2 regions of the uncultured Parvibaculum sp. genome follow, and region 2 is predicted to be linked to the other one. Evidence: riboswitches for the same ligand, from Rfam matches in the RefSeq annotation. Region 2 holds a riboswitch; the other holds the start of a gene.
What was found. A riboswitch is a leader RNA that binds a small molecule or an ion and turns the genes downstream of it on or off. The one in region 2 is predicted to bind cobalamin.
Positions count from the first base shown of each region.

Region 1: linked by a shared signal. The riboswitch ahead of AAC071_RS10520 (TonB-dependent receptor) and the one ahead of AAC071_RS06535 (ABC transporter substrate-binding protein) in region 2 are both predicted to bind cobalamin.

Region 1 is NZ_CAXBIB010000011.1:90,768-94,106, reverse strand. It holds gene AAC071_RS10520 (TonB-dependent receptor) at 1-1,497, opposite strand, end outside; cobalamin riboswitch at 1,634-1,875, opposite strand; gene AAC071_RS10515 (glutathione S-transferase) at 1,920-2,555, opposite strand; tRNA gene AAC071_RS10510 (tRNA-Pro) at 2,687-2,763, opposite strand; tRNA gene AAC071_RS10505 (tRNA-Gln) at 2,922-2,996, shown strand; gene AAC071_RS10500 (hypothetical protein) at 3,075-3,339, opposite strand, start outside.
Region 2 is NZ_CAXBIB010000006.1:60,564-63,902, reverse strand. It holds gene AAC071_RS06545 (aldo/keto reductase) at 1-352, shown strand, start outside; gene AAC071_RS06540 (LLM class flavin-dependent oxidoreductase) at 349-1,422, shown strand; cobalamin riboswitch at 1,429-1,630, shown strand; gene AAC071_RS06535 (ABC transporter substrate-binding protein) at 1,704-2,570, shown strand; gene AAC071_RS06530 (iron ABC transporter permease) at 2,567-3,339, shown strand, end outside.

The DNA of each region.
Region 1 (3,339 bases), on a different contig from region 2:
GTTTTCGAACCAGGTCGCGCCGGCACGCGCCTTTCCGCCGGCAAATCCCTGCTCGATGCCCACTTCCCAGCCGCGGCTCTTCTCCGGCTTGAGGTTGGGATTGCCGGTATATTGTCCAGCGGGGAAGCCGAGAAAGGCGCTGAACTCGCTGCCGAAACGCTGATAGAGCGACGGCGTCTTGAAGCCGGTGCCGTAGCTCGCGGTGAGGCGCGTGTCCGTCTCCGGATGGTAGTAGCCCGGCGCGATTGTGTACGAGGTGTGGTTCTTCAAGTCATCCGGCATGTCGTGATGCAGGCTGAGCGTGGCAAAGAAGCGCTCGCCGAACGTCATGTGATCGGCGGCATAAACCGCGAAGGCGTCGGCGTCGGCATCCGACGCCGATGTGACGACAAAACCGCCGAAGTCGCGCAATCCGTTCGACGAATACTCGTCGCGCGTATAGCTGCCGCCGAAGGTCAGCAGGTGCTGCGGATGGATGTCGAGTGCATTTTCGAAGCGCGTCTGCAATGTCCGGCCCTCGTATTCGACATCGGCGAGGTAGATCGAACCGCCGGGGTCCGGGTTGTCGGCGAGATCGGACTTGTACTGCGTGACACCGACCGAGAGCCGTGGGCGCCATTGACCGCCGAGAAACCGGCCGGAGATTTCGCCCGAGGACTGCAGGCGCCTCGACTTGTAGGTGCTGTCGAAGTTCTGGAACACCGGCACAAAGCCCGCCGTCGCGCCGTCATCGTCGATGTCGGTGTCGGAATCCGTGTACTGGACAAAGGCGGCGGCATTGAGACGTTCGTTGAGCTTCACGCCGATGCGGCCGGAGGCGGAAACGACCTCGTTGCCGTCCTTCTCCTTGCCGCGCGCGTCACGAAGACGGGCCGGCGTGACATCGGAGCCGTTGGTTGCTTCGCGCGAGAGCGAGAGGAAATAGTCGACATTTCCCGCCACGCCGCCGGTATTCGCATGCGTATTGAGCGTGCCGAGCGTTCCGCCCTCGACCCTCAGTGTCGTCACAGGCGTTTCGCTGCCTGTCTTCGTGATGATGTTGACGACGCCGCCCATCGCCTGGCTGCCGTAAAGCGCCGATTGCGGTCCGCGCACCACTTCAATCCGCTCCACATTGCCGAGCGGAATATTGGCAAGATTGGCCGCGCCGCCCGGCGAGGCGGGGTCATTGACCGGCAGGCCGTTGACCATCACCAGCGTCTGATTGGAACTGGCGCCGCGCGTGAAGATCGATGTTTGCGAGCCGCGCGCGCCTGACTGCACCACATGCAGGCCTGGAACGGATTTCAATGCGTCGGCAACGTCGCGATATTGAAATGTCTCGATATCTTCGGCCGTGACGATGGTGAAGGAACTGGCGACCTGTTTGGTCGGCAACGGCTCGACGCCGGTCGTGACCAGCACTTCGGGTGCGACGGGTGTGTTGTCGGCCTGCGCGGCGACCGCGAAAACGGGTAGCAGGAGAGCGGCAATTGCCGCCCGGCTTGCATTTTTCATTTGAATGGATGCCCTGTCTCTGGCGCGGCCAACCCCGGCCGCATGGCGCCGGGAGAAGGGGAAAGACAGGAAACGGAAAGGCCCGGACGAGAACGAATGCGGGCGTAACCGTCCCGCTGGCGCACCCCGGCCCTCGGCAGATGACGAACCCGGTGGCAGGTCTCCTGGCTCGCGGGTCGTCGGCCTCGTTCCGTCTTCCCGGCCGTCACTCCCGAAAGAGCACTGCGCCAGTGACATAAGTGGAACGCGGCCTCGCCGCTTACAGTTGCGGGGGCAGCCAGGGCATCGGCTTCGCTCGAAGCCTCACCCTGTTCCCTCTTGCCTCCTTGCATCCGTTCCGAGGAACGAATGCGCGGAACCATCGAGTGCCCGCATCATAGGCCGCGCGCGGCCCGTGTCAAACTGACGGTTTCAGGATTGGACTATGCCTTGGCGCTGGGCCGTGCCGACACGGCGGCATGCCAGCGCAGAAGGTCGGCATGGTCCGGCCTCGGCTCCTGCTTCACCCATTTGGCGAAATCGACGCAGACCAGTGCGGTGATGTCGGCAAAGGAATAGCGGTCGATGGCGATGAATTCGCGGCCTTTCAGTCGCTCGTTCAGCATGTCGAAAAAGCGCGCCAGACGCAGAGCGCCTCGCGCGGCGAGTTCGGGAATCTGCGGCAGGTCGACCGGACCGGGCAGCGCGCGATTGACCATGCCCTTGGATGTATTGCGCAGCACTTCGGCAATCGGCATGAAGCCGTCGAACTCGATCCGCGCATTCCAGCTGAACACAAGCCCCTTTTCCTCCGGCGTCGTGCCGAACAAGGGCGGCTCCGGCTTGACCGCCTCGGCCCATGCCGCAATTCCGATATTCTCGGTGAGGATGGTGCCGTCATCGAGCTTGAGTGCCGGCACGGTGCATGCCGGATTGATCTGCCGATACGCGTCGCCGAGTTGTTCGGCCTTCATCAGATCGACCTGGACGGTTTCGTGATCGATGCCCTTCTCGGCCAGCAGGATGCGGGCGCGGCGCGGACTCGGCGCGGCAGTGAAATCATAGAGAACGGCAGCCATATCGGTTCCTCGTATTCGCAATAGGGCAGGCCGTCGCATCGGCGCTGCGGCGAATGATACAGGGGATGTCCGGATTTGGAACCGTCAGGGCTCCACCGTCTCTCGACGATCGGCGGCGGTCTTCTTCGCATTGGTCGGAGTGGCAGGATTCGAACCTGCGACCCCCTCGTCCCGAACGAGGTGCGCTACCAGACTGCGCCACACTCCGTGTCCCATGCGAGGCGGCGTTATAGCCGCCAAAACCGGGCCCCGCAAGGGAGATTCCCGGCCGCGTCCCGTGCCGGCCCGGCCGGTTGCGGGGACCCGCCGATGCCGGTATGTTCCGCCACATTTCGCGAGGCCACCCATCAGGCTTCCGGAGCCTGCTGGGGCGTAGCCAAGTGGTAAGGCAGCGGATTTTGATTCCGCCATTCGGAGGTTCGAGTCCTCCCGCCCCAGCCAGAAAACCTGGTCCGCGCGACCCGATTCCAACCAGTCAGCCCAGCCTGTGCCGAACGCGCGATGCGGGCGCCCCGAAACTCAGAGCCGGACGACGGCACCGAGCAGCATGCTGACATGTCCTTCACCCCAGAGTGGCAGCAGGAGACGTGCATAGGCGGCCGATCGGAAATAACTCGGTTTGCCGCTTTCGACCGTTACGCTGGCCTGACTCCGGAAAAAATCGAGCGGCGCCTTTACGTCGACTTCGTCGGCGAAGCGTCCGTTGACGTCCCTGCCATATTGCGCAGCGATCTCCTTGCCGACCATTTCGAAACGGAAGCGCTCCGGCTTGGCGAAGGCGGTC
Region 2 (3,339 bases):
CTTCGATGGCACGCTGGATCAGTGCATGGAGCGCGGCATTGCCGTTCTGGCCTGGTCGCCCCTGGCGGGTGGCCGGCTCGGCCTGGCGCCGGCCGAGGCGGGCACCGCGCCCGACAGTGCGCGTCTCGGCAATCTGATCGCGAAGCTCGATGCGCTGGCGGAACGTGAAGGTGTCTCGCGCGAAGCCGTGGCGCTGGCTTTCGTGCTGGCCCATCCAGCCCGTATCGTCCCGATCATCGGCACGCAGACACCGGCGCGCATCGCCCGCGCAGGCGAGGCGTTGCGAGTGAAACTGTCCCGCGCCGACTGGTACGATATCCTGCAGACCTCCATGGGCGTGCGGTTGCCATGACGCGCCCGGCCGAGATATCCTGGTTCTCCGCGCTCTGCGATGACGACTATGAATTCATGGGCGTATCCGATCCCGCGCTGCAGAGTTCGCTTCCCCATTGCCGCGACATCGTCTTGAAAGCCGAACAGGGTGGTTTCGACAATGTGCTTCTCCCTTCCGGTTATGCGCTGGGCATCGACAGCATTGCCTTTGCCGGCGCGGTCGCGCCGCTGGTGAAGCGCATGCAGCTTCTGGTCGCCGTGCGTTGCGGTGAAATGTGGCCGCCCCAGCTTGCCCGCCAGCTTGCCACGCTTGACGGCATGTTGCAGGGGCGCCTTACCGTCAACATCATTTCCTCCGACCTGCCGGGTGAAGCGCTTGCCAGTGCACCGCGCTATCGACGCACGCTCGAGGTGATGGAAATCCTGCGCACGCTGCTGGCGGGCCGGCCGCTGGTACTTAGAGGTGAATTCTACGATCTCGAACTTGCGCCGCCGCGTGTCGCGCAACCGCACCGTGAACCTCCGCCATTCTATTTCGGCGGTCTGTCGGACGATGCACGCGATGTCGCGGCGCGTGCCGCGGATGTCTTCCTGATGTGGCCGGATCGAATCGGGAATATCCGCGCCGTACTCGACGACATGCGCCGGCGCGCCACCGCCTGTGGCCGGACATTGCGTTTCGGATACCGCGTTCACGTGATCGTCCGGGAGACCGAAGCCGAGGCACGTGCGGCAGCGCGTCGCTTGATGTCGAAGCTCGACGATGTCACCGGTGAGGAGATTCGTCGGAAATCCCTTGATGCATCCTCTTTCGGCGTCCGCCGCCAGGCCGAGATGCGCGACGAGGCCGACGATGAGGGCTTTGTCGAAGACAACCTCTGGACGGGTATCGGCCGTGCACGTTCGGGCTGCGGCGCGGCCATTGTCGGCGATCCCGACCAGGTCCTGAAAAAGATCGGGGCCTATCGTGCCCTCGGTCTCGATGCCTTCATTTTCTCCGGCTATCCCCATGCGAGGGAATGTGACCTCTTCGCGCGCCATGTTCTCCCGCGGATCGATCACGCGCCGCTCTTTTCCCGTGGCGCCTGAGCGTCTACACTCCGCGCCGCCGAAGGTGCCCCGGCCGCAAAACCGGGGTTAAAAGGGAACGTCCGCGCATTCTCGGAATGTCAGGGCGGCTGCCCCCGCAACTGTAGGCGGCGAGCTCTCTTCTCAAGCGCCACTGGATCCGTCCGGGAAGGCAGGGGAGGGCAAGGACCCGCAAGCCAGGAAACCTGCCTCGGCTGTCGTCCGTCTCCGGGCCGGGGTGTGCCGGGAGGGAGCGGGTTTCCGCGCGCGGCGACATCTCTGGGATGTGACGGAGCGCGGTGATGTGGAGAATTCTCGGTCTGACGATGGTGCTGTTCTGCCTCATGGCGGCCGCCATTGCGCGCGCCGGCGAAGGGCTGCCACCCGCACCCCAGCGGATCGTCTCGATCAATCTCTGTTCCGACATTCTGGCCGCCGATCTCGCCGCGCCGGGCACATTGAAATCGGTGTTCCGTCTGGGTCGCGATCCGCATGATTCGGCGGTCGCACATCTTCTGCAGCATGTGCCGCCCAATGACGGCCGCATCGAGGACATTCTGCCCTTCGCGCCCGATCTCGTGCTGGCGCATCGCTATACCTCGCCCTTTACGCTCGACCTGCTGCGCCGCATCGGCGTACCGGTCGTGACGGTGAAGGACGCCCGTACCTTCGCCGACATCCGCGACAACATCGAAACGGTGGCCGCGGCGCTTGGCCGCGAGGCGGAGGGCAGGGCGCTGATTGCTCGCTTCGACGCCGAAATGGCAGCCACGCGCCGCGAGGGTCCGCGCCCTCCCACTGCCATTCTCTATCAGGACCTCGGCGGTGCCGTGACACCTGACAGCATTCTCGGCCGCATTGTCGCGCATACCGGTTTTCGCAATGTGATCGACAATGAAAATCCTTTCGGTCTGGTCTATCCGGGCATCGAGGATGTGATCGCGCTGCGGCCCGAACTTGTCGCCATCGGCATCTACCGTCCCGGTCAGCCTTCGCAGGCAAGCGCGCTGCTGCAGCACCCCGCCCTCCGCCTCTATCGCACGCGCTATGCCCGCGAGGTCGATCTGCCGGCGCGCGACTGGAACTGCAGCACCCGCTACGTCACCGCCATCGCCGCCCGCCTCGCGGCGACATATGACGAGATGCTGGTGCGGAGGGTGACGCAATGACCCGCCCCCTCAATATCTGGACCGTCAACCTCGGCCTTGCCGCGCTGACGCTCGCGCTCCTCGCCGCTTCCGTTTATTTCGGCCGCGGCGGCGAACTGCTGACCGAAAAATTCCGCACCATGTCGCAGATCGATCGCGAGCTTGCCTGGCTGGTGCTGACCGAAGTGCGCCTGCCGCGCGCGCTGCTCGGCCTGCTGGTCGGCGCGACGCTCGGCCTCACCGGCGCCGGGCTGCAGGGCCTGTTGCGCAATCCGCTGGCCGAGCCTGGATTGATCGGTGCATCGAGCGGTGCGGCGCTCGGCGCGGTGCTGGTCTTCTATTTTGGCATGGCTGTTGGATCGGCCATGCTGGTACCGCTCGGTGGCATTGCCGGGGCGCTGGCGGCGCTGGCGACGCTTTACCTGCTGGCCGGACGCAACCCGTCCATCGTCACCATCATCCTTGCCGGCGTCGCGATCTCCGCCTTCTGCGGCGCCTTGACGTCGCTGGCGCTCAACCTGTCGCCAAGCCCCTATGCGGCGCTCGAAATCGTCTTCTGGATGCTGGGGTCGCTCACCGACCGCAGCATGGCGCAGGTCTGGTTTGTGCTGCCCTTCATGTTCGTCGGCTGGCTGCTCGTCCTCTCCACCGCCCGCGCGCTCGACGCGTTGTCGCTGGGCGAAGACACGGCGGCAACGCTCGGCTTCTCGCGCCGCTCGGTCACGCTGCGTGCGATCGCCGGCACCGGGCTTGCCGTCGGCGCCGCCGTTTCCGTCACCGGCGTCATCGG